3 regions of the Allorhizobium sp. Av2 genome follow, and region 1 is predicted to be linked to each of the others. Evidence: predicted binding sites of a transcription regulator. Region 1 holds the regulator's gene; each other region holds the start of a gene.

Region 1 (9,759 bases):
AAGGCCTTTGGCAAACTGGAAACCGGCATGCATATTTCCGCCCGCTGGCGGTCGCCCGGCATTCTCGACATGGTGCGCGAGACCGTTGGCAATGGCTTGCCCAACCAGATCGAACATTCCGAGGTACTGCCCTCCGAGCGGGTCTTCGCGGTGCGGGTCGCGCCCCTGTCCCTGCCGCAGCTGAAGAGGGATTCAGCTCTTTTCGTCATGACGTTTCGCGATATTTCGGAACTGCGCCGCATCGACAGAATGCGTTCGGATTTCGTCGCCAATGCCAGCCACGAACTGCGCACGCCGCTTGCCTCCTTGCGCGGTTTCATCGAGACCCTGCTGGGCCCAGCCCGCAACGACCTGAAGGCGCAGGAGCGTTTTCTGGGCATCATGCTGGATCAGGCCAACCGGATGAGCCGATTGGTGGACGATCTTCTGTCCCTCTCCCGGCTGGAGTTGAAAGCCCATCTGGCACCCGACCAGAAAGTGGCGCTCCAGCCTGTTCTGGCCCATGTGCGTGACAGCTTGACCCCACTCGCCGCCGAGTTGGATGTGGACCTGCGCCTGCATATGCCGCAAGAGAGCGTCGAGGTCACCGGCGACCGCGACGAACTGATCCAGGTGTTCGAAAACCTGATCGAAAATGCCTGCAAATATGGCCAGGAAGGCAAGCAGGTGGATGTCTTTCTCCGCCAGAAGGCGAGCGGCGTGGAAGTCAGCGTGGTGGACAAGGGGCCAGGCGTGCCCGCCGAAGATGTACCGCGCCTGACGGAACGCTTTTACCGTGTCAGTGTTGCCGATAGCCGCTCAAAAAAAGGGACCGGATTGGGGCTTGCCATCGTCAAGCATATCCTGACCCGCCACCGGGCACGGCTGATCATCCGATCGGAACTGGGCCAGGGGACCGATTTTACCGTCCGATTTTGACAGATATAATGCCTCTTCCCGGCCACCATAATATTTATCTATATATATCAATCGGTTGAACTGTCACAAATGTTTCACCTAACTGACATAAAAGCAAAGCCTGACGGGGCTTAAGAACAAGCCGCCGGAGCACGGCGATTGTAAGCGACAGACGCTTGCATCCCACACGAAAGCTCATTCTCGGGAGAGATAAATGAATATGCTGAAACTGTCCGTAGCGGCTCTGGTCGCCTCAGTCGCCTTTGCTGGCGCCGCCGCTGCGCGTGATCAGGTCCAGATCGCTGGTTCCTCCACCGTTCTTCCTTATGCCAAGATCGTTGCTGAAACCTTTGGTGAGACCTTTACCAAGTTCAAGACCCCGGTCGTTGAATCCGGCGGCACTGGCGCTGGGCTGAAGGAATTCTGCAAGGGCGTTGGTCCAGAAACCATCGATATCGCCAATGCATCGCGTCCGATCAACAAGTCTGAAGCCGAAGCCTGCAAGGCAGCTGGCGTGACCGACATCCAGGAAGTCAAGTTCGGCTATGACGGCATCGTTTTCGCCGTCGATAGCTCCAACAAGGACCTCGCCCTGGTGCCGACCGACCTTTACAAGGGTCTGGCTGCTGAAGTCGTGGTTGATGGCAAGCTTGTTCCCAACCCCTACAAGAAGTGGTCGGAAGTCAACAAGAGCCTGCCCGACACCGACATCATGGCGTTCATTCCGGGCGAAAAGCACGGCACGCGCGAAGTGTTCGAAGTCAACGTCCTCCAGCAGGGCTGCAAGGACGCCGGCGCTCTTGATGTGATCAAGGCTGCCATCGGCGAAAAGGATGCCCCTAAGAAGTGCATCGCCGTGCGTAAGGATGGCAAGGCTGTCGATATCGATGGCGATTACAGCGAAACGCTGGCCCGCATCGCCGCCAACAAGACCGCCATTGGCGTGTTTGGCCTGTCCTTCTACGAAAACAATGCCGACAAGCTGAAGGTCGCCACCGTTTCCGGCGTCAAGCCTTCGGTTGAAACCGTTGCCACCGGCAAATACCCGGTTTCGCGTCCGCTGTTCTTCTACGTCAAGAAGGCGCATCTCGGCGTTATCCCTGGCATGAAGGAATATGTCGACTTCTTCCTGTCCGAGCAGATGATCGGCCCTGACGGCCCGCTGGCCAATTACGGCCTGGTTCCGGCTCCCGACAAGGAGCGCGAAGAGTTCCGCGCCAAGTTCACCGCTGGCAAATAAAACATTGAAACTGGCGCGGACAGTGTCCGCGCCAGTCTCATCATGATGTTGCGGTTGATATTTATTGATGACGTAACATGCGGCCCAGCCCTTGGCGGCAGGGCGTGGAGAGGCCGGGGATGGTAGAATGAGTACGTCAATCCTAATTTTTATCGTCATTGCTATCGGGATCATCGGCTACCTGCTGGGCTCGTCACGGGCGCAGTCGCTTGCGCAAGGCCGTGCGTCTGCCCTGCATTCCCGCTATGGCTATCATGGCAGTTTCGTTTCTATTCTGGCAGTTGTACCCGCCTTACTGGTGCTGGGTCTCTGGATGGCGATTGCGCCATCGCTGATCGAAACGCGTGTACGCGATGCGATGCCCGATGCGGTCAAAGCACAGGCCGGAGCTACCCAGAACCTCAATTACGGCACCATCGGTGCGATCGCTCGCGGCCTGAAGAGCCTTGACGACGACCAATTGGCCAAGTTGAAAAGCGCAGATGCCACGACTGCCCGCACAATGCTGGCCGAACAAGGCGTACCGCTGGCCGGCGAGCCTGAGCCCTACATGATCGTGGCGGCGGAGGCCTTGAACGGCATGCGCGCCATCAACGATCTGGCGCTGACCATCGTGGTAATCGCCACCTCGCTCGCAGGCGCCCTGTTCGGGCTTCGGTTGATCGCGCCACGCTTTCGCGCCCGCAACCGGGTGGAGCAAGCCATTCAGGCGGCCTTGGTCATCTGCTCTTCCATCGCCATCTTGACGACAGTCGGCATCATCATGTCGATGCTGACGGAAGCCACCCACTTCTTCCGGGAGGTTCCGGCCTGGCGGTTCTTCTTCGGGACGGTCTGGGATCCCCGGTTTGCTGCCGCTGGCGCCACAGATACCGGCGGCCAGTTCGGATTGATACCGCTTCTGCTCGGCACGCTCTATATCGGCATTGTCGCCATGCTGTTTGCCGTACCCGTCGGTCTGTTTGCTGCCATCTACATGGCCGAATATGCCTCGCCACGGTTGCGCGCCATCACCAAGCCGCTGCTGGAAGTGCTGGCGGGCATTCCGACCATCGTCTACGGCTTCTTCGCGCTGACCTCGGTCGGTCCGTTCCTGCGTGATATCTCCGCCAAGATCAATGGCATCGCCACCGGCGATTTCGCCAGCTTCATTCAGGCACAAAGCGTTCTGACGGCAGGCTTCGTCATGGGGATCATGTTGATCCCTTACGTCTCCTCCCTGTCAGACGACATCATCACCGCCGTGCCGCGCTCGCTTCGCGACGGTTCACTCGGTCTGGGTGCCACACGGTCGGAAACAGTCAAGCGGGTGATCCTGCCAGCCGCTCTTCCCGGCATTGTCGGCGCCTTGCTGATGACGGCCTCGCGCGCCATCGGCGAAACCATGATCGTGGTGCTGGCCGCAGGCGTTGCAGCACGTATCCAGCTTAATCCTTTCGAGCCGATGACAACGGTCACCGTCAAGATCGTCAACCAGTTGACCGGCGACCTTGAATTCACCTCGCCGCAAACGCTGGTGGCCTTCGCCCTGGGTATCACCCTGTTTGCCATCACGCTTTGCCTTAATATCTATGCGCTTTACATCGTGCGCAAATACCGGGAGCAGTACGAATGAGCGAGACCCTCTCCCCCGCTGCGGCAGGCCACGGCGCTGGCGCCCTTGCCCCTGTATCACGCCCTCGTCGGGACATCGGCATCAAGCGCCGCTATGCCGCCGAGCGCCGTTTCCGGGCCTATGGCATTGTCGCCATCAGCTTCGGTTTGCTGTTCTTGCTGCTGCTGCTCACTTCCGTGGTTTCCAAAGGCTACACGGCCTTCTTGCAGACAACGATCACCGTGCCGGTTGAGTTCAGCGAAAAGCTGATCGATCCGAGCAACCAGCGCGCTACCAACCCCGATGTTTTGGTTGCGGCCAATTATCCGGTTCTGGTGCGCAATGCGTTGGCAGCAAAACTTAAGATCGATACATCCAATCGTCCGGCAATGAAGCAATTGACCGAGATGGTCTCCGACAATGTCCGCGTCCAATTGCGCAACATGGTTGTTGCCGATCCATCGATCATCGGCAAGACGGTTCCGGTCTCGGTCCTGGCCAGTGCCACGGTCGACACGGCCTTCAAAGGACAATTCGACCTGACGGTCGATGAAAGCAGCCGAAAGATTTCCGACCAGCAGATCGGCTGGATGAATGCGCTGGCTGAAAGCGGCGCGTTGGCCAAGTCCTTCAATACCGGTATTTTCGTCAACGGCGCATCCAGCCGCCCGGAAGCCGCAGGCGTTGGCGTGGCCTTGATCGGTACTGCCTATATGATGCTGACCGTGTTGATCCTGGCTCTGCCGATCGGCGTGGCAACCTCGATCTATCTTGAGGAATTTGCCCCGAAGAACCGTTGGACCGACCTGATCGAGGTCAATATCAACAATCTCGCAGCCGTTCCCTCTATCGTCTTCGGCCTACTGGGCCTGGCGGTGTTCATCAACTTTGCCGGTCTGCCGCGCTCGGCCTCGCTGGTCGGCGGACTGGTGCTCACCCTGATGACCCTGCCGACGATCATCATCGCCACCCGCGCAGCATTGAAAGCCGTGCCTCCGTCGATCCGCGCTGCGGCACTGGGTCTGGGTGCGTCCAAGATGCAGACGGTCTTCCACCATGTGTTGCCGCTGGCCATGCCTGGCGTGTTGACCGGCACGATTATCGGCCTTGCCCATGCGCTGGGCGAGACCGCGCCACTGCTTCTGATCGGCATGGTGGCTTTCGTGGCGGATTATCCGGGCACGCCGCTCGATCCGTCGACGGCACTGCCGGTACAGATCTATATGTGGGCCAATGAAGCTGAACGCGCTTTCGTAGAGCGGACGTCCGGTGCCATTATCATTCTGCTGATCTTCCTGCTGATCATGAATGTCGGTGCCATCCTGCTGCGCAGGCGGTTTGAGCGGCGGTGGTAGAAACCAGCCGGAGCATGGTCCTGGGCGATGACGTCCAGGAAAGTTCATCGGGCCTACGTCAAGCGATTGCGAAAAGACAGGCCGGAGGGTTAAGAACATGAACATGATGTCTGAAGCAGCAGTTGAAAAGGCCTTGGATCAGAAGATGACCGAAGTGAACACCAAGATGGTCGGCAAGGATGTGTCCGTTTACTACGGCGAAAAACGCGCCCTGTTCGACGTGAACCTGAATGTCCGCGAAAATACCGTCACGGCGCTGATCGGTCCTTCGGGTTGCGGCAAGTCTACTTTCTTGCGGACATTGAACCGCATGAACGACACCATCGATCATTGCCGGGTCACCGGCCTCATCACTCTCGATAATATGGATATCTACGATCCGTCCATCGACGTGGTGGAACTTCGCGCCCGCGTCGGCATGGTGTTCCAGAAGCCGAACCCTTTCCCCAAGTCGATCTACGAAAACATTGCCTACGGCCCGCGCATCCATGGTCTGGCCCGCAACAAGGCGGACATGGACCAGATCGTTGAAAAGAGCCTTCAGCGCGCCGGTCTTTGGAACGAAGCAAAGGATCGCCTTCAGGAGCCGGGAACGGGCCTGTCCGGCGGTCAGCAGCAACGTCTGTGCATTGCCCGCGCCATTGCCGTCAGCCCCGAAGTCATCCTGATGGACGAGCCCTGCTCGGCCCTGGACCCGATTGCAACGGCCAAGGTGGAAGAGCTGATCCACGAATTGCGGGCCAATTTCACCATCGTCATCGTCACGCATTCGATGCAGCAGGCCGCCCGCGTGTCCCAACGCACGGCGATGTTCCATCTCGGCCAGCTGGTCGAGGAAAACGATACCGACAAGATGTTCACCAACCCGGACGACCAGCGGACCCAGGACTATATCATGGGCCGGTTCGGCTGATCCGACGGTTGATTGAAAATGCATCTTTTTAAAGGATCAGAACATGACAGCGCATATCTACACCGCCTTTGACGAGGAACTGAAATATCTGATGCGCCGCATTTCGGAAATGGGTGGTCTGGCCGAGCAAATGGTGGGTGAATCCGTTCGCGCCCTGGTCAATTCCGATGCCGCCCTCGCCCAGAAGGTGATCTCCGACGACGTGATCATGGACAATGCCGAGCGTGAAGTGGGTGACAAGGCAATTGTCACCATTGCAAAACGTCAGCCCATGGCCGCCGATCTGCGCGAAATCATCGGTGCGCTCAGGATCGCTTCGGATCTGGAGCGTGTCGGCGATCTCGGCAAAAACAATGCCAAGCGGGTGATGGCGGTGCAGGGCACTGGCGTGCCGCGCAAGCTGGCCCGTGGCATTGAGCATCTTTCGGAACTGGCGATGACCCAGCTCAAGGAAGTCTTGGATGTCTATACCACCCGCTCGGCGGAAAAGGCCAAGTCGATCCGCGACCGCGATGAGGAGATCGATGCGATCTACACCTCGCTGTTTCGCGAATTGCTGACCTATATGATGGAAGATCCGCGCAACATCACCACCTGCACGCACCTGCTGTTCTGCGCCAAGAATATCGAGCGTATCGGCGACCATGCCACCAATATCGCCGAGACCATCTATTACATGGCCACTGGCGCACAGCCCGAAGGCGAGCGCCCGAAGGACGATACGACGACCGCTTTCGGGGTCGCCGATTGAGATGACAGTGCGAGGATAGTGACTCATCCTCGCGTTGACTGACATGCTGATATCTCAAGGTGTCAAGATCTTGAGATATCAGAGAAAAGCATACCAGGAGCCATGGTCTATGGCTGCCGGTATGAAACCATGACGGAGATTGGCATCGGACAGCTCAGCGTCTGACGCCAAATGGGGTGGGGGCTTCACCCGAAGGTTCGACCTGTGGCGACAGGCCAGCCTTCCAGTCACAGTAGAGCGCCATCATAAAGCGCAAACATGCTGTAAACATCGAAATTCTCGTATTGCCATGTTCTTTTTCGCCAGAGCGGACAAGGAAGGGCTTGCGGGAAGACTCTCTCATTGAAGGTATGGGATCGAATGCTGCCGAAAATTGCCGTCGTTGAAGACGAAGAAGCCCTGAGCGTCCTTTTGCGTTATAATCTGGAATCTGAAGGCTATGAGGTCGAAACCATTCTGCGGGGAGACGAAGCCGAGCTTCGCCTGCAGGAACGGGTACCGGATCTGCTGATCCTCGATTGGATGTTGCCGGGTGTTTCCGGCATTGAGCTATGTCGCCGCCTGCGGATGCGGCCCGATACCGAGCGCCTGCCGATCATCATGCTGACGGCGCGCGGCGAAGAGAGCGAGCGGGTGCGTGGACTTGCCACCGGTGCCGACGACTATGTCGTCAAGCCTTTCTCGACGCCGGAACTGATGGCCCGTGTCAAGGCTATGCTGCGCCGCGCCAAGCCGGAAGTTCTGTCCAGCCTGCTGCGCTGCGGCGATATCGAGCTTGATCGCGAAACCCACCGTGTCCATCGCAAGAGCCGCGAAGTGCGCCTCGGCCCGACCGAATTCCGGCTGCTGGAATTCCTGATGACCTCACCCGGCCGGGTGTTTTCCCGCTCTCAACTGCTGGATGGCGTCTGGGGCCATGACATTTACGTGGACGAGCGCACGGTCGATGTCCATGTCGGACGGCTGCGCAAGGCGCTCAACTTTTCCAATATGCAGGACGTGATCCGCACGGTGCGCGGCGCCGGCTATTCGATGGAAGCATAAGATCGCTGCACGGTTTTTATGGACCGAAAACCCAGTGGAACGAAAAAAGCGAGCCGGGCGGCTCGCTTTTTTTATGACATGCGATCGGAGATCACGGGCAGAGATCAGCGGGCGTTAGCGGCAGCCCGGCGCCGCTCGTTTACCGGCTGGTAGGCGAGCTTCGCGTGATATTTGCAATAGGGCGAATTATCCTGGCTATCGCAGCCGCAGAAGTGAAACTCATCGGTCATCGGGTCGCCAACCGGCCATTTGCAGGTCCGCTCGGTGAGGTCTGTCAGCGACAGACGGCGCGAGGCTGGCAGGATGGTGGTGTTGAGAACCGGCAGGACAGCCATGTTCTCGGTGACATCCATGTCGAGATCGTCGTTCAGCGCGGTCGCCGCAGCAGTGCGCGCGGCTGGACGCGGCGCGCTCGAAGGCGTGCGTGCGGCAAAGTTCGGTGCGCGGGGCGTGGACGGTGCTGGCCGCTTGGGTGTGCGCGCTGGCGTGGCAGTAGGACCGCCTGCCTTGGCGCGGCCCGGAAGGCACAACCGATGCACCTTGCCAATCACGGCATTCCGGCTGACGCCGCCAAGCTGTGTCGCAATCTGACTTGCGCTCAGGCCTTCGGCCCATAATTTCGTGAGTCTTTCAACTCGCTCGTCCGTCCAGTTCATGCCGCAATCTCCGCCTGGTGCACGCGCTTGACGCGGAATCCATCATCCATGTCCCAGAAGGTTCCGGAACCCAACTTTCCTCGTGTTGTCGGTGACTGTTTCCGCCGCATGCAGTGTAGTAATTCGTCATTAACCTAGTGTGAGCCTGACTCCGTGACAAGAGTCGCCGAATCATCGTGAATCGAATTTCAGGCTTTTCCCCAACTTGCTATCCACCGATTTTTTATCGATGCGATCTCATCAAGAGGGTTTCCAAGAACATCTCGGTACGATCCGGTTGCAATACCTTTGCCCCTATGTTTTGTTGACAACGCTGGCGGAAGCCGGAATAGTGCAAATGCCGCCGAAAGGCGGCATTTTTGATTTTTCCACCGGTTTTTCGGTGGTTGGCATGCAACATCGTTCAGACTTCAAAAAGCCGCTCGAAAGGATTTTCCGTCATGGCTCAGACATCAACGCCGCTGTTCAACACGTTTTCACGTGCGCCGCTGCGTTTCGAGCGAGGCGAGGGCCCGTGGCTTTATACTGAAACAGGCGAGCAATATCTCGACTTTGCCGGCGGCGTCGCCGTGACGTCCTGCGGCCATTCGCATCCGCATCTCGTCGAGGCGTTGAAAAGCCAGGCGGAGAAAGTCTGGCATCTTTCGAACCTTTACGAAGTTCCCGGCCAGGAACGCCTGGCCGCAAGGCTGGTCGAGGCGACATTTGCCGACAAGGTATTCTTCACCAATTCCGGTGCTGAAGCGCTGGAATGCGCCATCAAGACGGCTCGCCGCTATCACTATAGCAAGGGCCATCCGGAAAAATTCCATATCATCACGTTCGAGGGTGCCTTTCATGGCCGCACCATCGCCACCATCGCGGCGGGCGGCCAGGAAAAATATCTTGAAGGCTTCGGCCCCAAGGCGCCCGGCTTTGACCAGGTGCCGTTCGGCGACCTCGACGCCTTGAAGGCGGCGATTACCGACAGCACGGCTGCATTGCTGATCGAACCGATCCAGGGCGAAGGCGGTATCCGCGTCGTCGGGACCGAGTTCCTGCGTGAATTGCGGGCAATCTGCGACGAAAAGGGCCTGCTGCTCATTCTCGACGAAGTGCAGTCGGGCGTTGGCCGGACGGGCAAGTTCTTTGCCCATGAATGGGCTGGCCTCACCCCCGATATCATGGCGGTGGCCAAGGGTATCGGCGGCGGCTTTCCGTTCGGTGCCTGCCTTGCCACAGACGAGGCTGCGTCCGGCATGACGGCTGGCGTGCACGGCACGACCTATGGCGGCAACCCGCTGGCCATGGCGGTCGGCAATGCCGTTCT
Region 2 (9,759 bases), 1.4 Mb from region 1:
CAAAATAGAGCAAGCGTGAGGGAGGTTGTGCTCTTCGTACAATTTTCCCGTCTCACCCCACCTCAAGGGGGGAGATTGATATATGAAAACCACTTACCCTACAGAAACCGTTTTATTTCCAGCATATTCGGTCGCTAAAAAGATGTGCGGCAAGTGCTTCCTGCCGATCTCCCCCCATGAGGGGGAGATGCCTGGCAAGGCAGAGGGGGGTTAAGCGGCATATAAAAGCCTTTGCGTCCTATAAGAGCCACACCCATCAATACGCCCGTCTCACCGCTCCGTCAGCTTCAACTCAATCCGTCGGTTCTGGGCGCGGGCTTCAGGCGTATCGCCGGGCGCAATCGGTTGGAATTCACCGAAACCGGCAGCAGCCAGACGATCGGAGGGGACGCCCTTGGAAATCAGGAACTTGACCACCGAGACAGCGCGGGCAGCCGACAGCGCCCAATTGTCCGGGTAGCGGCCATTGCCTGACAGCTGGACATTGTCCGTATGGCCATCGACGCGCAACACCCAGTTGATATCGGGGGGAATTTCCTTGGCGAGATCAATCAACGCATTGGCGAGCTTGACCATTTCCTCCTGGCCTTGCGGGTTCATATCCGCCCCGCCGGAGGGAAACAGCACTTCTGACTGGAACACGAAACGGTCGCCGACAATGCGGATATTCTGCCGATCCGACAGGATTTCACGCAGGCGTCCGAAAAAGTCGGAGCGATAGCGATTGAGTTCCTGGACCTTCTGGGCCAGCGCCACATTCAGCCGCCGTCCGAGATCGGCGATTTTCGCCTGTGAATTCTGGTCCTTGGCCTCAGAGGCCTGCAAGGCCTGTTCGACCGCAGCAATTTGGGCGCGAAGTGCGGCGATTTGCTGGTTCAACAGGTCGATCTGGCTCATGGCGCGGGCACTGACCTGCTGCTGCTCATCGAGCTTGCCGCTCAACTCGCCAATCTTCGCCTGGGCCTGGGCAGAATTTCCGGCGCCTGTGTCGAGCAGCGATTGCAAACGGCTGCGTTCCTTCTCGGACGTATCCAGCGAGGATTGCAGATTGGCCAGCGCGTCTTCCAGGTCCTGCTTGCCGCCTTTTTCCAACGCCAGCATTTGCGTCAGTTCGGCAATCTGGTTGTTCAGCCGGTTCAACACCTCGTCCTTGCCGGAAATTTCCCGGCTGAGCACGAATTGCGCCACCACGAAAACGGTGAGCAGGAACATGATGGCGATCAGCAGCGTCGATAAAGCATCGACAAAGCCCGGCCAATAGTCGGCGCCGCGATCCCGCCTGCGATTGCGCCCCAGGGCCATGGCTTACTTGCTCCCGAGCTTGTCGTTCAGCCGGTCCAGCGCCTTGCGCATGGCGCGGGTGTCTTCCTGCTGGGCTTCGATCCAGTCACGCAGCATTTGTTGCTCATTGCGCATGTTCTTGACCAGGCCCTGGATACCGTCCGACAAACCGCTCAGTGCTGCTGCCGAACGGTCGGAGCCGGAGGCAGGCTGCTGGGCAATCTTTTTCATCTGCTCCAGCAACCGCTCAATGTCGTGACCGGAAACGCCCGCCGGTACGGGTTGATCGGAACCGGTATCGGTGACGGAAGACAGCCAGTTTTCCAGTTCCGTATAGAACCGGTTCTGGGCGCGGCCAGCCTGCAAATCGAGAAAGCCGAGGATCAGCGAGCCGGACAGGCCCAGCAGCGACGAGGAAAACGCCGTGCCCATGCCAGCAAGCGGCGCGGAAAGCCCATTTTTCAGGGTTTGCAGCACATCGCTGCCCTGCCCACCGGAACCGGCATCCAATGTCTGGATGACATTGCTGATCGAGCTGATCGTGCCGATCAGGCCCCAGAAGGTGCCGAGCAGGCCGAGAAACACCAGAAGGCCGATCAGATAGCGGGAGGTATCGCGCGCTTCGTCCAGCCTTGTGGCGATGGAATCAAGGATGGAACGCAGCAGCGTCGTTGACAGGCCGGTTGAGCGACGATTACCCAGCAGGGAGCGCATCGGCGCCAGCAATTTTGGCTCGCGTCCGGACTTATCGGCAGTGCCGGACCGCTGAAAATGATTGAACCAGCGCACTTCCGAAATCAGCCCGACCACATGGGCGAAAATCAGGATGATGCCGACGGCCAACACCCCGAGAATGAGGCCATTCAGCCCCGGATTGGTGTAAAATGCCTGTTCGGCCTGCCGAAACAGAATGGCCGCAATGAACCCGATGAGGATCAGAAAGATCAGCATCGTCAGAATAATGGGTGCCGGGCTTGACAGTTTCGAGCCGTAACGGGCCGGTTCAGCGTCCGGGGCGTCCACATCCACATCCGTCATTGGCAGCACGTCTCCATTACAGGCAAGCGGTCGATCCCTTTCGCAAACCACGGGTCAAGCCTGTGAAAGGCTCGACCCAGGCAGCATGAAGTGGACGGAGGCTAGTTCAAATTCATGTCGAATTGAAGCGAAAACCGGCGCTTTTGCGAAAGCGCCGAAAAAGCCATGCTGGCGCTTGAGCCGATCAAGCCTTCGGCAAGGGCCGCTTGACCACTTCCAGCAGCGCCTTCTGGATATATTCATTGCCCGCGACAATGTCACCACGCTCAAGACTATCGGTTCCGCCCGACATATCGCTGACGAAGCCGCCCGCTTCGCGGATCAGCAACAGGCCAGCGGCGATATCCCAGGCATGCAAGCCGGTTTCCCAGAAACCGTCGAACCGGCCGCAGGCGACATAGGCGAGGTCCAGGGCCGCTGCCCCCATGCGGCGGACGCCAGCCACTTCGCCCATCACATGGCGCAGTTCCAACAGCGCCTTGCCGTGATTGCCCTTACCCAGATGCGGCATGCCGCAACCAATCACGCAATCCGACAGCGCCTTGCGGGCGCCAACGCGAATGCGGCGATCGTTAAGAAAGGCACCGCCACCCTTTTCGGTGGTGTAAAGTTCGTCGGTAGCAGGGTTGAAGATCACGCCTGCGACGATTTCGCCATTGCGCTCCAGGGCGATGGAGACGGCAAATTGCGGAATGCCGTGCAGAAAGTTGGTGGTGCCATCCAGAGGATCGACGATCCAGCGATGCGCACCATCGGTCCCCTTGATCTCTTCGCCCTCCTCCCCGAGGAAACCATAGGTGGGGCGAGCTTTCAGCAGGTCTTCGCGCACCAGTTTTTCAGCCTTCATATCGGCCTGGGACACGAAATCGCCGGGGCCTTTCACCGAAACCTGCAAGTTCTGCACTTCGCCAAAATCGCGCGACAGGGATTTCCCGGCCTTGACGGCGGCCTGGACCATGACATTGAGAAGGGCTGAGCGAGCCATAGCGGTTTCCTTAGACTGAATGATGCAGCAGGCCGTCATACGCCATCACCCGGATGGAGGTCGGGCGCGGCCCTTTTAGCGGCGTGCAAAGATTGAGCGGTTCAAGACCACAAAATCTGGCGCAATTCAAGTCCCTGCGCGATTCAGGGGGCGGCTGGCGACTGATCCGGCACATCAGTGCCGTCGCCCGGATTTTCATCCTTGTCTGCATCATTTTTGGGGACGCCATTTTGCATCTGCCCCCCGATTGGCGGCACGGAGACACCCGGAAGCCCGGTCGGATCGATGGGCGGTGACGCAACCGGCTTTGCAGCCTTGCTGATGATGTCGCTGACCTCGTCCCTCGCCCCATTTTTGCCGGGCGTGGAGCCTTGCGCCTTCGATACCGGGCGGCCCAATCTGTGCTGGCCGGTCCGGTATTTGTTGGCCGCTTCGATTGCCTGTTTCTGCTGGCTGTCCGGCAGGCCGAGATAGAAATCCTCAAGCGCCGGATCAGCAAGACCCGCCCGACGCGACAGCACATACCATTTCGCCGCCTCGACCGGATCGGGACGGGTGCCGAGCGCCGCCACATACACATGCGCCAGCCGGTTCTGGGCAGCGACATTGCCGCGATTGGCGGCAATCCGCAACCATTTGAAGCCCTGTTCCAGATCCTGCGGCCCGGCAATGCCGTTGATCAACCAGATGCCGATATCAAGCTCGGCGGTATCGAAACCGGCACGCGCCGCCCGCACCAGCCATTCGCGCGCCAGTTGTCGCTTTTCCGCCGGCACGTCCGGCAGGTTGCGGTAGATCTGGGCGACGGCATATTGCGCATCCGCGATGCCCTGTTCCGCCGATTGCTCGTAGAAAGGCAGTGCCAGCAGCAATCCCTTCTTGCCGGGATTTTCAGAAACCAGCAATTGCGCCCAATTGAACTGGGCCGAGGCATTGCCCGCTTCCGCTGCCCGACGCATATAGTCATCGGCCAGCTTTCGGTCAGCCGTCACATAGCGCCCTTCGATCAACATCAGCGCATATTTGAACATTGCCGCTGGATCGCCACCCGCAGCGGCCTTGGCGTACCAGAAGGCCGCTCCTTTCATGTCGCGCTTGACCGCCAAACCACGGGTCATCAACTCGGCGATCAATGTCTGCGCGGCAGGGTCGCCCTTCTCGGCAAGCGGCAGGGCATAGTCGAAAGCAGTGGCAAACAGCCCGCGCTGGAACGCGCCATAGGCAAGATCGACCTTGCCGGTATAGGGCTTTTCCGGCGGAAGATCCGGTAGCGGAATGCCCATGCGCTCCATCAGCGTAATGCCGCCAGCCGGTCCCGCATCCTTGATACCCGGCCGCTGTACCTTGCCAGCGTCCTCACCGGATACCGGACCGGAGAGCCCGCTCGGCCTGACAAAACCATTTGTCTCGTCAGAGCCAGAGGTCTTTTCGGGAGCCGTTTTATCGTCACGAACGACCGGCACCTCGATTTCGCTCCCCGGCTTTGGGCCTCGCTTTTGCTCCCCAGTCTTTTCCGATGGTGTCTCAGGGGCGGTCTGATTGCCCGCCTCACCTGATTTGCCTTCACCCGTCTTCACGTCAGGCTCAGCCGCCGGGGGCGAGGATGCAGCAGGCGCAACCTGCGCATAAGCACCGATGTCCATGACCGTCGGACATGCCAGCGCCAAAACCAGGCTGGCACAGACGGATCGTCCAGACAGCAACCGGAATTTGGCCAAACGGGTTAGGGCAAGACGGGGCAAGGCAAGGATCATTGAGGCGTTCAATCCTCAAACCGTGGCGCTTTTTCGTCAAGCAAAGCATTTACCTGAGCAACCACGGTGTCGGCTGCCTCTGGATCGTCAAATACCGCCCTGGAGAGGGCCGCAAATTCGGCACCGGTTTCAGCGACGGCAAGGGCCGATTGCGGATCTGCGCCGCCCATGACGATGCAGGGGATTTCCACCATCGACGACCACCATTCGCCCAAGGCCAGGTTTTTCGAATGCGCTTCCGGCTTGATATCGCCGTCCAGCTTGCCAAAGAACATGTAGTCGGGGTTGGCATCGCCAGCCTCCAACGCATGGTGCCGGTCGCGGGCCGCACCGGAGCCGACAATCATCTTCGGGGTGAATTTTTCCACCGCCTCGGCCAGCGCCTCGACATCGCCGCTGATATGCAGGCCATCGGCCTTGGCGCGACCGGCAACCCGGCTATTGTCGGCGATGATGGCAGCGGCACCCGCCGCCTGCACCAATGGCACGACCGCTTCGGCCTGGGCCTGGAACGTGTCGTCATCGAAATCATATTGCGGGATGATCACCGAGGCGACATCGCCACCCTTCAAGGCATTGCCGACAGTCGTGGCAAGCATCTGCACATCGGCAATCTGCGGCGTGATAAGAACGAGCCGGCAGCGGCTTTGGAACTTGGGCGACTTTGACGACTTGGACATGGCGATTTCCGTCTTCTTCATGGCAAGAGCAAGGGAGGCGATCCGGGCCAAAGCGCCCTGCACCCTTTATATAGGGCATATAAGGTGCTGTAGCACGTCATGCCTGCGGCATGATTTTCTCTTTAAACGGATTGTGATTTAAAGAATGATGCCGAAGCCTCTGTTGCTCTCGTTTTTGTTGGCACTCTCTCTGCGGCGAAAGGATCTCGCCATGTTTGCAGGAAGTCGATAGACCGGACTGACGAAAGGATCAACACCAACTGTCAGAGACAGCCGCCGCCTTCTGGGGAAGATACCCATCCCTAAAGATACCAGCACCCCAAGACACCATCGCGGAAATTCAAACATTCATGCTGCCAGATCTCTCATTCCTGCTTGCCGCCATTCCCGCCGTCGTGCTGGTCGGCCTGTCCAAGGGCGGCCTGGGCGGCGCTTTCAGTCTGCTTGGCGTGCCGATCCTGGCGCTCGTCGTACCGCCGATGACGGCTGCGGCGATTTTCCTGCCGATCCTGCTGGTCATGGATCTGGTCGCGCTGCACGCCTGGCGCCACCATGGCGACTGGCGCACGTTTTTCCTGCTTCTGCCCGGCGCCATCGCTGGGATCGCCTTTGGTTGGGCGACATCCGCCCTCATCCCGGCCGATGCCATGCGGCTCGTGCTCGGTGCCATTACGGTGGTGTTTGCCGGGCGCTATTTCCAGCGACGATTGCGCGGCGAAGGCCATGATGCAAGACCGGCAAAACCGCAGCGCGCCGTGGCTGCCACGGGTTGGGGCACGCTGGCCGGTTATGGCAGCTTTGTCGCGCATGCCGGCGGCCCGCCGTTTGAAATCTATGCCCTGCCGTTAAAGCTCGATCCAAAAACCTATACAGGCACCAGCGTGCGGTTTTTTGCCTGTCTCAATGCCATCAAGGTCATTCCTTATATGGCGCTCGGCCAGCTGGATCTCAGCAATTTCACCCTGTCTCTCAGCCTGCTGCCGGTGGCGCTGCTGTCCACCATGGCCGGAGCCATGGTGGTGCGGCGCATGAAGGCGCAGACCTTCTATCCGCTGATCTATGCCATGACGCTGATCGCCGGATTGAAACTGTTTTGGGACGGTTTGTTTTTCCTGTAATAGGGTGAGCCTTTGAAGATGGGACATCCTATTGCTTTTGCAAGCATCTCGAGACTTGGGATTAGACATTTGCGACAGAAGGGGATTGCAAAATTGACGACAATCAAAATCCCGATAAAATTGCATTTTCGCATCGCACAATTGCGCTTGCCGGATGGCAGGATGTATCATAGCTTGCGCATATGACGACAATCGATCCATTCTCGGCTATTGCCGATCCCAACCGACGCCATTTGCTGGAAGAGTTGCGCCGCGCACCCCGCACGGTGAACGATCTGGCCAAGGGCCTGCCGATCAGCCGGCCGGCCGTCTCACAACATTTGAAGGCGCTGCTGGATTGCAATCTGGTGACAGTCGCCACCCAGGGCACCAAGCGGATCTATTCGGTCAACAATTCCGGCTTCAACCGGCTGAATCTGTGGCTGGACCAGTTCTGGAACTGACGGTGGGATCGGTTCGCACAGGGACCGGCGTGACAATAAATCCGTGCCAATATCGTCATGACCGGCGCGAATATTTCGTTCGCCACAGCGCCTCTGGCGTTCCCAATCTTTTATAGCACCGCATGATTCGACTTGCGAAAACAGCTCAAGAAAAAGGCCCCGAAGGCATTCGGCGCTTCGGAGCCTGGATTCGGTCAAGAGCAACAATGTTTTGGCGCTCCTGGATCATGGAAAGAGTATCAAGACAGCGGCGGTAACGCTAAATGGCCGTGCGTTTTGTAAACGCACAACGCAAATGAAACAAATAATCCGCCGCCTAACGATGCAAAGGGCCTGTTGGCTTTATGAAATCCTTAAATCGGGCCCGATTTAAGGGGGCATCATCCAGCCTTTAATGTCGTGTTGACTTCAGGCGCTCCATTTCATCCTTGAGGCGCAATTTGAGGCGCTTGAGTTCCAGAATTTCCTTGTCGTCGGTCGAGGGAGAGGAAAGGGCGGCATGTAGTTTCTCCTCCAAAACTCCATGCTTCTTGGCAAGCGATTCAATATGAGCCTGAATGGTCATTTGATTCTATCCTTCCTTTTCAACCTCCAGCATCCATCGCTGGAGCTTCTTGGTTTACGACAGCAGTGTGACACGATCCCTTGCCGATGTCTAAGGCGAAAACCTGAATTTATGAGGGCAATTTCATGTTGGCACAGGCCGTCACCGTTGCCCGCATCCATACATCGGACCTAGGCTTCTCAAAACGCAGGAGAATTTGCTGAAGCGCTGCCGAGGCGCATGGCGGGCAAAATTATGCGAAACGGCTAACTTCCCGTTACCGACGTTTGGTGATAGGAGCTTGCGCCATTCCACCATGCATCAGAAATAGATGCAGCTAGCGACAAGATGGGGACAAAAGATGCCGGATCAGGACGACGCGGATACAAGGCTTCGACTCGCACGCCTTCGTCAGGAACACGAGGATTATGATGCTGCGATCAACGCCATGGTTCAGGTCGGCTGCGATGCCTTGCGGATCCAGCGGATGAAGAAGAAAAAGCTTGCCATCAAGGACAGGCTGACCAAACTGGAAGATCAGCTCATTCCCGATATCATTGCCTGAGAAAAGGGTGCCGCCGATGCAGGATGAAAGACCGCCCGTCGCCATCATCATGGGAAGCCAGTCCGACTGGGAAACCATGAAGAACGCTGCCGATACCCTGGACGCACTTGGCGTCAGCTACGAGGCGCGCATCGTCTCGGCCCATCGCACCCCCGACCGCATGGTCGCCTTTTCCAAGGGTGCCCGCGACGAAGGCTTTCAGGTGATTATCGCCGGAGCTGGCGGCGCCGCCCACCTGCCCGGCATGGTCGCCTCGATGACGGCGCTTCCGGTTTTCGGCGTGCCAGTCCAATCGAAAACCATGTCCGGCCTCGACAGTCTCTATTCCATCGTGCAGATGCCAGCCGGCATTCCGGTCGGTACGCTCGCCATCGGCCGGGCTGGCGCCGTCAATGCCGCCCTGCTGGCGGCACGGGTGCTGGCGTTGCAGGATGCCGATCTCGCCGACCGGCTGGACGACTGGACCGACAACCAGACTGCCGCCGTTGCCGACTATCCCACCGACGAAGCTCCCTGAGGCTTATAAACTGTACGGATCACACGCGTGAAGACCATTGGAATTATCGGCGGCGGCCAGCTTGGCCGCATGCTTGCCATGGCCGCAGCAAGGCTGGGGCTGAAGACCATCGTGCTGGAACCGCAGGCCGACTGTCCGGCCGCCCAGGTTGCCAACCGGCAGATCATCGCCGATTACGCTGACGAGGCAGCCCTTGCCGAACTGGCCGCCAGTTGCGACGTGGTCACCTATGAATTTGAAAACGTGCCGGTCGCCGCCGCCGAAGCCCTGGCGCGCAGCGTGCCGGTCTATCCCCCAGCCAAGGCACTCGCCGTCTCCCAGGATAGGGTGAGTGAAAAACGCTTCCTCAACGACAATGGCATTCCCACTGCCCCGTTCCGCACCGTCGACAGCCAGGCGGACCTGGAGCAGGCATTGGCCGAATTCGGTGGCGAAGGCGTGCTGAAAACCCGGCGCTTCGGCTATGACGGCAAGGGCCAGCGGGTCTATCGCAAGGGGGACGAGGCCAGCGGCGGCTATCAGGCGCTTGGCGCCGTGCCGCTGATTCTCGAAGGCTTCGTGCCGTTTGCGCGGGAAATCTCGATCATCGCCGCCCGTTCGACATCAGGCGAAATCGCCTGCTACGATCCGGCCGAAAATATTCACCGCGACGGCATTCTGCACACCTCCACCGTGCCTGCGTCGATTTCGCCGCAGACAACAGCTGCGGCCAAAAGCGCTGCGGAAAAGCTGCTGAACGGCCTCGACTATGTCGGCGTGGTGGGTCTCGAGCTGTTCCTGATGGCCGATGGCAGCCTGATCGCCAATGAAATGGCCCCGCGGGTCCACAATTCC
Region 3 (9,759 bases), 320 kb from region 1:
GTCTCTTCGATTCTTCAAGTGTGATTGGATAGACCCATGCCCACACCTCTCATCGTTTCCGATGTCGCCAAAAGTTTCACCATGCATCTGCGCGACGGGCTTGTCCTGCCGGTGGTGCGCAATGTCAGCTTTTCCGTCAATAGTGGCAGTTGCAGCGTGCTGGGCGGCCCGTCCGGCATTGGCAAAAGCTCGATCCTGAAAATGCTCTACGGCAATTACGCCGTCGATAGCGGGCAGATCCTGGTGCGCCATCACGATACGGTGGTGGATCTGGCGTCGGCCATGCCACGCATGGTGCTGGATATCCGCCGCGATACGATGGGCTATGTCAGCCAGTTTCTGCGCACCGTCCCAAGGGTGTCGGCGCTGGATGTCGTGGCTCAACCGCTGACGGCGCGCGGCGTGGCCATCGACGAAGCAAGGTCAGTGGCAAGTGATCTGCTGGCCAGGCTGAACCTGCCCAAGGCGCTCTGGCAATTGCCGCCCGCCACCTTTTCCGGCGGTGAACAGCAGCGCGTCAACATTGCCCGCGGCTTCATCACCGATCATAAAATCCTCCTGCTGGATGAACCGACAGCCTCGCTCGACGCGCAAAACCGGGCCGTGGTCATCGAGTTGATTGCCGGAAAAAAGGCCGAGGGCGTCGCCATGCTCGGCATTTTCCACGACGAGGAAGTGCGCGAAGCGGTTGCCGACACCATTCTCGATGTCTCGCAATTCTCACCTAGGGGCCGTCAGGTTCAGATTGAACCAGCCATCCTCTAGCTTTCTTGTTTTCGTTTGTCTTTTCGGGAAAACCAGTACCCACTTTTCCCTGACAAACTCTAGGAGCATCGCCGCATGAGCACCCGTCTCGGACTTGAGCCCCAAATCAACCCGACCGCCAGCGTCACGAACAGCACCCTTGGGCGCTACACGGAAGTGGCCGAGCGCAGCCGTCTCGATGAGGTCGAGATGGGCGACTATTCCTATGTGATGCAGGATGTTTCCATCTGGTGCGCCACCATCGGCAAATTTGCCAATATCGCCGCCAGTGTCCGCATCAATGCCCCCAATCATCCGACATGGCGGGCCACGCTGCATCATTTCACCTACCGCGCCGTCGATTATTTCGAAGGGGCGGATCTGGAGACGGATTTCTTCGACTGGCGGCGGGAAAACCGAGTGGTGATCGGTCATGATGTCTGGATCGGCCATGGCGCCACCATCCTGCCCGGCGTCACCATCGGCAATGGCGCGGTCGTCGGTGCAGGCGCGGTCGTGTCTAAGTCGGTGGAGCCTTATACCATCGTCGGCGGGGTGCCAGCCAAGCCGATCAAGCCCCGGTTTGGTCCAGGTATCGGCGCGCGCATGGACAGACTTGCCTGGTGGGATTGGCAGCATGAGCGACTTCACGCGGCCCTTGCCGACTTCCGCACACTTTCCGCCGAAGATTTTCTGGCCCGACATGAAGTCTTAGCCTGAAGTATAGGCCTTTCTACCCTCTGATTTTAACAGAAATGTCATGAAACTGACATGGGCGCTTCACCGACCTGAACTATAGCTCGCTCTGGATTTGGATATGACATCGGAACAAGCGCATGAATTTCGAACTGACCGAGGTGACGCGGCGTTTTGGCAAGAAGATTGCCGTGGAGGCCGTGACCCTGTCCATTCCGCATGGGCAGATGGTCGGCATTATCGGTCGCTCCGGTGCGGGAAAGTCCACTTTGCTGCGGATGATCAACCGCTTGGCCGATCCGACCTCCGGGTCGATGCGGTTCGGCGATCAGGACGTGACGCGCCTCAAAGGTTCGGCGTTGCGCAGCTGGCAGCGCGATTGTGCGATGATTTTTCAGCAGTTCAACCTGGTGCCGCGCCTGGATGTGCTCACCAATGTCATGCTGGGGCGTCTCAACCATCGCTCCACGGCGCTGAGCATCCTCAATATCTTCTCCCGGGAAGAGCGGATCATGGCGATTGCCGCTTTGGAGCGGCTTGGCATCGAGCAGACGGCCTTGCAGCCAGCTGGCACGCTGTCGGGTGGTCAGCAGCAGCGGGTGGCTATTGCCCGCGCACTGATGCAGGCGCCGAAAATGCTGCTGGCCGACGAGCCGATCGCCTCGCTCGATCCGCTGAACGCCAAGATCGTCATGGATGCGCTGCGCGACATCAACGAGCGCGAAGGCATTACCGTGATCACCAATCTGCACACGCTGGATACGGCGCGGTCCTATTGCGAGCGGATCATCGGCATGGCGGCGGGCAAGGTGGTGTTCGACGGTCCGCCGGATGCGCTGACGGCGCAGGCGGTGCAGGAGATCTATGGCACTGGCCAGGATGGCAACGGCATTGACGAAAGCATGACATCGACCGCGATCCGCCTGCCGAAGCCGGAGGTTGCCCTTTCCGTGCCGATGGTGGCGGCCACCGCAAGCTGAGCCAGCAATTCGTGACCTGAAAAATAGCATTTCTATCGTGGCATCCAGCCCGATGGCAGCGCCTTCGCTTGCCCGCGTCAAAGGCACCTTTCTTAAGTTCAAGAGACAGATCCGGTCCATCGGGGAAACCAGACCGGAAAACCAGGAGAAAGACCATGTTGAAGAAAATTCTGCTTGCCTCGGTGACGCTTCTGTCATTGGCTGGCGTGGCTGCTGCCGAAGACCTGAAGGAATTCCGCATCGGCATTCTCGGCGGCGAGAACGAAGCCGACCGGTTGCGCAATTACAACTGCCTGTCCGATCACCTGAAGAAGGAATTCGGCTTCACCAAGGTCTCGCTGTTCCCGGCCTCGGATTATGACGGCGTTATCCAGGGTCTTCTGGGTGGCACGCTTGATTATGCCGAGCTTGGCGCTTCCGGCTATGCCAAGGCTTATCTCGCCAACCCGAAGGCCGTCGAGCCGATCCTGACCACGGTGCAGACCGATGGCTCGATGGGCTATTACTCGATTATGGTGGCCCGCAAGGACAGCGGCATGACCAAAGTCACCGACATCAAGGGCAAGAAGCTCGGTTTTGCCGATCCTGACAGCACGTCTGGTTACCTGATCCCGACCGTGACCCTGCCTGACGCGCTCGGCGGCAAGTCGGTCAAGGAATATGTGGCATCGACAGGCTTTGGCGGCGGCCATGAAAACCTGGTTCTCGAAGTGCTGAAGGGCACGTTCGATGCCGGCACCACCTTCGGCTCCGGGGTTGGCAATTTCAAGGACGGCTACACGTCCGGCAACCTGCGCAAGATGGTCGACAAGGGTGTCCTCAACATGGACGACCTGGTGGAACTGTGGAAGTCGCCGCTGATCCCGAACGGCCCGATCGTCATCCGCTCCTCGATGAACGAGGACATGAAGACCAAGGTGAAGGCCTTCATGATGGACCTGCCGAAGACCGACGCCGCCTGCTTCTCCGCCATCGAAGGCGGCGATTTCAAGGGCTTTGCGGCTGTGAATGTCGATTTCTACAAGCCGGTCATCGACGCCCGCAAGGCAACCATCGGCGGCTGATCGCAGCTGGAAACATCAGAGCCGCCGGTATCAAACACCGGCGGCTTACCCACTATACGAACGGTCATTTTCAATGACCGTTCGTATTCCTTTTGCAAATATCTCAAGCGACCGATGCATTTGAGATATTTGCAATGCCTTCAAGGCGAGGATGCGTGAGCATCTTCGATGCCTTGGTATTTAGTCCATTTTGGAAAGTGCCAGATGAGCCATACCGCCAGATTGTCCTTGCTGAGCGAGCAGGGGCGCGTGATCGAAAGCCACTGGAATGCGCTGGCGCAAACCCGCCGCCTTTACACGGTAGCCGGTCTTGCCGTGTTGCTTCTGGCGCTGGCGGGGTCGCTATGGTTTGCCAATGATACCAATTCGGGCAAGTTCTTCGACCGTCTGCCGCATCTGTTCGATTTCGTCGAAACGCTCATTCCGCGCGATGGCAATGAGATCTGGCGGGCGATGTTCGACCTGCCGTCGCCCTATGACGATGGCAGTCTGAAATACAATTATCCGGAAGGGCGCTACTATCTCACCCAGACGCTTTATATCCCGGAATATTTCTACAAGATGATCGAGACGCTGAATATCGCACTGGTCTCGACCCTGATTGGCGGCATGTTGGGCTTTTGTTTTTCCTTCATGGCGGCCCGCAATATGATGCCGAACAGGTTCATCCGCTGGCCGGTGCGCCGCTTCATGGAATTGCTGCGAGCCTTTCCGGAAGTGGTGCTGGCCGGGTTTTTCCTCGCCATTCTCTCCATCGGCCCGATCCCGGCGATGATTGCGGTCTCAGTCCACACGGTCGGCGCGCTCGGCAAGCTGTTTTTCGAAGTGGTGGAAAATGCCGATATGAAGCCGGACGAGGGCCTGCGTGCCGTCGGCGGCAATTGGCTGGAGCGGCTGTGGTTCGGCATGGTGCCGCAGGTCATGCCGAATTTCATCAGTTACGCCCTGCTGCGCATGGAAATCAATGTGCGCGCATCGATGATTATCGGTGCTGTCGGCGGTGGCGGCATTGGTGAGCCGCTGCGCCTGTCGATCAGCCAGGGCCATGCGGCGAAAACCGTTGCTATCATCATTCTGCTCCTGACCACGGTGATCGCCGTCGATCAGTTTTCGGCCTGGTTGCGCCGCAAACTGGTTGGTGAGCAAGCCTTCCATGCTGTTTCCTGAGGTCCGGCCATGACACATCTCGACGCCACCCAAATGGACCTGATCGCCGCCCGCCATCCGGAGATCTTCCGCCGCAGCTTTTGGCAGCGCTACCGCGTGCCGCTGACCATTGTCCTGCTTGCGCTGTATTTCACCTTTTCCTGGTGGTTCTTTGCGGTTGGAAAAGTGGTCTCCACCGCCAGCTGGGGGATTGCCGGCAACTATCTGGCCGATTGGGTTTCCTATGAGATCCGGCCGGAAATCAATATCGCGCCCGATGGGGCGATTTCCATTGCCTATTCGCGCTTCGACCCAATTGGTCCCAATCCGAACCCGGATTGGCTGGTGACCAAAAAAGAGATGATGACCCGCACGACTACTGCTGCCGATGCGCCAGCGGCAGCGGCACCCGCGCCAAAAGCTTCCAGCTTCAATTTCATGGCAGCAGCCCCGCAACAGGCGCCGGTCGCGGCCCAAGCAGCGCCGGTCACGCGCCAGGAAGAGGTGATCAGGGAGGCCGATGTCAATCTCGGCTCCAGCGCTTCGCTGCTGGTCAGCCCGGAAAGTGTAGTCCTGAACCGGGGCGCCGAGCGCGTCACCCTGATGCTTGACCGCAAGGCGGGCACCGTTCTTGCCGATGGCCCACTGCCGGGCTGGGTCGAACAGCGTGAACGTGGCGGCAGGGTCATGGCCTATTTCGGCTTTCAGGGCTGGGCGGATATCAGCGCCGACCGGGTCAGGGTGCGCAACCGGTTCTTTGGCTGGGCCAATTTCCTGTTCGATACCAATTCCGCATTTTTCGGCAGGTCCGCAACCGAAGTGGTCAGCCTGATCGCCACCGGTCCAAGGCTCGATCCACAACAGTCCAACCTGTCGCTGGCCTGGAACGATATTCTCTACAATCCTTCCTGGCAGCATCTGGATGTCTGGACCAAGCTGGCGCAGACCCTGGTTATGGCCTTTGTCGGCACGGTGTTTGCCTCGCTGATCGCCTTTCCGCTGTCCTTCATCGCGGCGCGCAACATTACCCGCAACCGTCCGGTCAACCAACTGACCAAGCGGTTCTTCGATTTCCTGCGCTCGGTGGATATGCTGATCTGGGCGCTGTTTTTCACCCGCGCCTTCGGGCCGGGGCCGCTGGCCGGGATCTCGGCGATTTTCTTCACCGACACGGGCACGCTCGGCAAGCTCTATTCCGAAGCGCTTGAAAATATCGATGACAAGCAGCGCGAAGGGGTAAAGTCGGTCGGCGCTTCGCCGCTCGCCGTGCAGCGCTTCGGCGTGTTGCCGCAGGTTCTGCCGGTCTTTGCATCGCAGGCTTTGTATTTCTGGGAATCCAACACCCGTTCGGCCACCATTATCGGTGCGGTCGGGGCGGGTGGCATTGGCCTGAAGCTCTGGGAAGCGATGCGTACCAACCAGAATTGGGAAAATGTCTGCTATATGGTGCTGTTGATATTGCTGGTGGTGTTTATCTTCGATGCCGTGTCCAACCTGCTGCGCTCAAAACTGATCGGCGCGCAAAAATGATCTTCCTCTGGTGCAGTTTCGGCATCGCCGCCTGCCAGACAAGGCTTGCTTCCATCGCTTGAGAAGGGTCAGATACAGGCTCTTCCAAGCTGATTCCCGGGATAGGATTGCCGTGCGTTACGCCCTTTATTTTACACCGCCCAAAGACGATCCGTTGACCCTTGCCGCAGCACTTTGGCTTGGCCGCGATGCCTTCACCGGCGCGGATCTTGACCGGCAGCCGGTGGAAGGGTTTTCAGACGATGAGATCACCGCCCTGACCGCCGATCCGCGTCGCTACGGCTTTCATGCGACGCTGAAAGCGCCGTTTTCCCTCAAGGAAGGTGAGAGCGAAGCAGCGCTGCTGGAGATGTTTTCGCGGTTTTGCAAGGCGACGCCCGCCTTTGAGATCCCGAAGGTCGTGGTCAATCAGCTTGGGCCGTTCTTTGCCGTGGTTCCTGAAGATATCCATCAACCCTTGCAGGATTTTGCCGCTTCGGTTGTCGAAGTTTTCGAGCCGTTTCGCGCGCCCTTGAGCGAGGCCGATCTTATCAGGCGCAAGCCGGAAAAACTCTCCGAGCGCAAGCGTGCGCTGCTGGACACCTGGGGCTATCCCTATGTCATGGAGGAATTCCGGTTTCACATGACCCTGACCGGACCTGTTGATGCCGAGCGCAGCGATGCGATGCGCGCTGTGCTGGAGAACCGGTTCGCTGATTTTACCAACCGGGCGCTGCCGATTGGCGGGCTTGGCCTGTTTGTCGAGCCGAGCCGCAATGCGCCCTTTACCGTTCACCGCTGGTTGCCCCTTGCCGGGTCTGAAGGAAGTCTGTGATGTCGAATGAAACCGTGCTGTCCAATGCAACTGTGGTGCTGGAAAGTGGGCTGCTTCTGAAGGGCGCCGTGGTCATTCGCGATGGCCTGATTGCTGAAATCTCAGAAGGCACTAGCCGCATCGGCGAGGATTTCGGCGGCGATTATCTGATCCCCGGCCTGGTCGAGCTGCATACCGATCATCTGGAATCGCATTATTCGCCGCGTCCCGGCGTGCGCTGGAACAAGACGGCGGCCATTCAGGCCCATGATGCACAGATCGTCACCTCAGGCATTACCACCGTATTCGATTGTCTGCGGATGGGATCGGACGAGGATGGCGGGTTTGAGAAAGGCGAAATGCGCGACATGGCCGATGCCATCCAGGCCGCCGAGAAGGATGACCGGCTGCGCGCCGAGCATCTGCTGCATCTGCGCTGCGAAGTGGCGTCGGATAATGTCCTCGACCATTTCGCCGATTTCGCGCAGGACCCGCATGTGCGGCTGGTGTCGCTGATGGACCATTCCCCAGGCCAGCGGCAGTTCCAGACCATGGACCAATATACACTCTATTATAAGACCAAGAAGGGCTTGAGCGAGGAGGCTTTCGCCCGCTTCGTCGAAAAGCGGTTAGAGGCATCGGCAGCCTATTCTTCCCAGCACCGTGATACGCTGGCCCGCATCTGCGCTGAGCGTGGCATTACTGTTGCCAGCCATGACGATGCGACGCTTGCCCATGTGGAAGAGGCCAAGGGCCACGGTGTGCGTCTGGCCGAGTTTCCGACCAGTCTTGAAGCCGCCGATGCCTCGCACCAGGCGGGGATGAGCGTGCTGATGGGCGCGCCGAACGTGGTGCGTGGTGGCTCCCATTCCGGCAATATTGCCGCTACGGATCTGGCCGAGCGCGGCGTGCTCGACGTGCTGTCTTCCGATTATATCCCGCTCAGCCTGCTGCACGCGCCTTTCGTGCTTGCCCATCGCTATGAGGCGATCAGCCTGCCGCAGGCGCTCGCCATGGTGACCTCGACACCGGCCCGCACCGTCGGGCTGGAAGACCGGGGCCGGATTGCCCCTGGCCTGCGCGCCGATCTGGTGCGGGTGCGCTACAGCGAAAATCACGGTGGCGTGCCGGTGGTACGCTCCGTCTGGCGCCAGGGCAGAAGGGTTGCGTGATGGCGCCGCATTCCGCCATGCCTGATAACAGGCCTGATCATCCGGGCGACAAGGCTGAAGATAAAGGCCGGATGATTGTCGTGGTCGGCCCAAGCGGAGCGGGCAAGGATAGTCTGATTGCCTATGCCAAGCGGTATTTTACCGAACAGACTGACGCTGAGCGCTGCCCTGTGCATTTCGTCCAGCGGGTCATCACAAGGGCCGCCAATGCGGGCGGGGAGGATCATCGCCCCGTCAGTCCCTCCGAGTTCGACGATCTGAAGGCCGCCGGCGGTTTTGCGGTCGATTGGGATGCGCATGGTCTAAGCTATGGCATTCCTGACGATGTGCATCGCTGGCTATCGAATGGCAGCGTGGTGATCGCCAACGGCTCACGTTCGGTACTTCCCCGGTTTGCACAGGTTTTTCCGCGAATGCTGGTGGTGAATGTCACGGCCCGCCCCGAGGTTCTGGCCGATCGGCTGGAAGCGAGGGGCCGGGAAAGCCGCGAGGACATTCTGCAACGGCTTCAACGCAGCCCGCCTGACATTCGCGGTGATTATCCTGTCGTAACCATCGACAATTCCGGCACGCTGGAAGAGGCGGGCAGGCGTTTCATCGAGACGATTGAAACAGCGCTATAAAATGTGATAGGCAATTTAACCGCGTTACTGGCGATAAAAGCGTAGTCGGCAGGATGCTAATGCAAAGGATTGCGGCAGCTTTCTTGCTCGCTTGAAGATGGACTACCATCGGGAAGCGTGGCGCTCGTCTTTCTGGAGATGAGCGATTAGCGGATCATCCGCGCCGCGCGCCTGGGCAATTTCCTTTTATTATGGAGATGCCGCATGACGATGTTTGCCACTTTATTTGCCATAGCATTCGCCTTGCTGATTGGTGCAGCCAGTCCCGGTCCAAGTTTTCTTTTGGTCAGCCACACATCCATGACCCACTCCAGAGCAGCTGGCTTGGTAACAGCGCTCGGCATGGGGACCGGCGGGTTGATCTTCGCCGTTCTGGCGCTTGCGGGATTGGCAGCCCTGATAACCCAGCTTGCGTGGCTTCATAAGGTTTTGCAGGTCGCGGGGGGCCTCTACCTCGCCTACATGGCATGGAAACTCTGGCGCGGTGCGGCCCAACCGGTCAATCTGGAGCAGGCCGCCGCTGCGCCCAGGTCTTTCAGCAGGATTTATCTCAGCGCCTTTTTGACGCAGATCAGCAATCCGAAAACCGCGATTGTCTATGCCAGTATTTTCGCGGCTCTGCTGCCGTCTCGGCCCGATAGCCTGCTCTTCATCATGCTGCCAGGCGTGGTCTTTCTGGTGGAGGCGGGCTGGTATGCGCTGGTGGCGCTGGTCTTTTCCGCGCCGATACCCCGGCGGGCTTATATTGCAGCCAAGAAGCCGCTGGATCGCCTAGCGGCTTTGGTTCTGGGTGGACTTGGACTTCGCCTTGTGTTCGAGGGCGCGCGGCCCTGACGCCTTTTACCGAAGAGGGGTTGCCGCCAGGCTCGTATCCTTGACGGGGGGCTGATCCCTAGCGGGGGACTGGGCAGGTTTCCTGACGGGGTTCTGGGCTGTGTCCTTAGACGCCAATTGTTTCCAGGTATTCTGCTGGTTTAGCATGGTGCGCAGATAGGCCACATTGGCCTCTGC

Evidence for each region. The regulator PhoB, encoded in region 1, activates phosphate uptake and scavenging genes when phosphate is short. The targets are predictions, from matches to a motif close to TGTCATNNANCTGTCAT.
Region 2: the regulator PhoB is predicted to act here: its motif matches at 7,921-7,937, upstream of FS819_RS12585 (YdcH family protein).
Region 3: the regulator PhoB is predicted to act here: its motif matches at 1,501-1,517, upstream of phnC (phosphonate ABC transporter ATP-binding protein).

Annotation. Positions count from the first base shown of each region.
Region 1 covers NZ_CP192696.1:131,966-141,724, reverse strand. Annotated here, with positions in the region: gene phoR (phosphate regulon sensor histidine kinase PhoR) at 1-918, shown strand, start outside; gene FS819_RS00690 (substrate-binding domain-containing protein) at 1,112-2,137, shown strand; gene pstC (phosphate ABC transporter permease subunit PstC) at 2,265-3,752, shown strand; gene pstA (phosphate ABC transporter permease PstA) at 3,749-5,086, shown strand; gene pstB (phosphate ABC transporter ATP-binding protein PstB) at 5,184-5,999, shown strand; gene phoU (phosphate signaling complex protein PhoU) at 6,043-6,750, shown strand; gene phoB (phosphate regulon transcriptional regulator PhoB) at 7,111-7,794, shown strand; gene FS819_RS00660 (GcrA family cell cycle regulator) at 7,899-8,450, opposite strand; gene FS819_RS00655 (aspartate aminotransferase family protein) at 8,891-9,759, shown strand, end outside.
Region 2 covers NZ_CP192696.1:2,626,211-2,635,969, forward strand. Annotated here, with positions in the region: gene FS819_RS12550 (peptidoglycan -binding protein) at 271-1,302, opposite strand; gene FS819_RS12555 (hypothetical protein) at 1,306-2,319, opposite strand; gene FS819_RS12560 (inositol monophosphatase family protein) at 2,504-3,304, opposite strand; partial or broken gene FS819_RS12565 (tetratricopeptide repeat protein) at 3,718-4,767, opposite strand; gene FS819_RS12570 (thiamine phosphate synthase) at 5,067-5,738, opposite strand; gene FS819_RS12575 (sulfite exporter TauE/SafE family protein) at 6,089-6,856, shown strand; gene FS819_RS12580 (ArsR/SmtB family transcription factor) at 7,039-7,299, shown strand; gene FS819_RS12585 (YdcH family protein) at 7,691-7,864, opposite strand; gene FS819_RS12590 (YdcH family protein) at 8,205-8,408, shown strand; gene purE (5-(carboxyamino)imidazole ribonucleotide mutase) at 8,425-8,925, shown strand; gene FS819_RS12600 (5-(carboxyamino)imidazole ribonucleotide synthase) at 8,995-9,759, shown strand, end outside.
Region 3 covers NZ_CP192696.1:3,675,570-3,685,328, forward strand. Annotated here, with positions in the region: gene phnK (phosphonate C-P lyase system protein PhnK) at 1-24, shown strand, start outside; gene phnL (phosphonate C-P lyase system protein PhnL) at 37-765, shown strand; gene FS819_RS17140 (DapH/DapD/GlmU-related protein) at 841-1,464, shown strand; gene phnC (phosphonate ABC transporter ATP-binding protein) at 1,581-2,420, shown strand; gene phnD (phosphonate ABC transporter substrate-binding protein) at 2,576-3,484, shown strand; gene phnE (phosphonate ABC transporter, permease protein PhnE) at 3,689-4,651, shown strand; gene phnE (phosphonate ABC transporter, permease protein PhnE) at 4,661-6,160, shown strand; gene FS819_RS17165 (DUF1045 domain-containing protein) at 6,273-6,974, shown strand; gene FS819_RS17170 (alpha-D-ribose 1-methylphosphonate 5-triphosphate diphosphatase) at 6,974-8,125, shown strand; gene phnN (phosphonate metabolism protein/1,5-bisphosphokinase (PRPP-forming) PhnN) at 8,125-8,748, shown strand; gene FS819_RS17180 (LysE family translocator) at 8,953-9,582, shown strand; partial or broken gene FS819_RS17185 (tetratricopeptide repeat protein) at 9,679-9,759, opposite strand, start outside.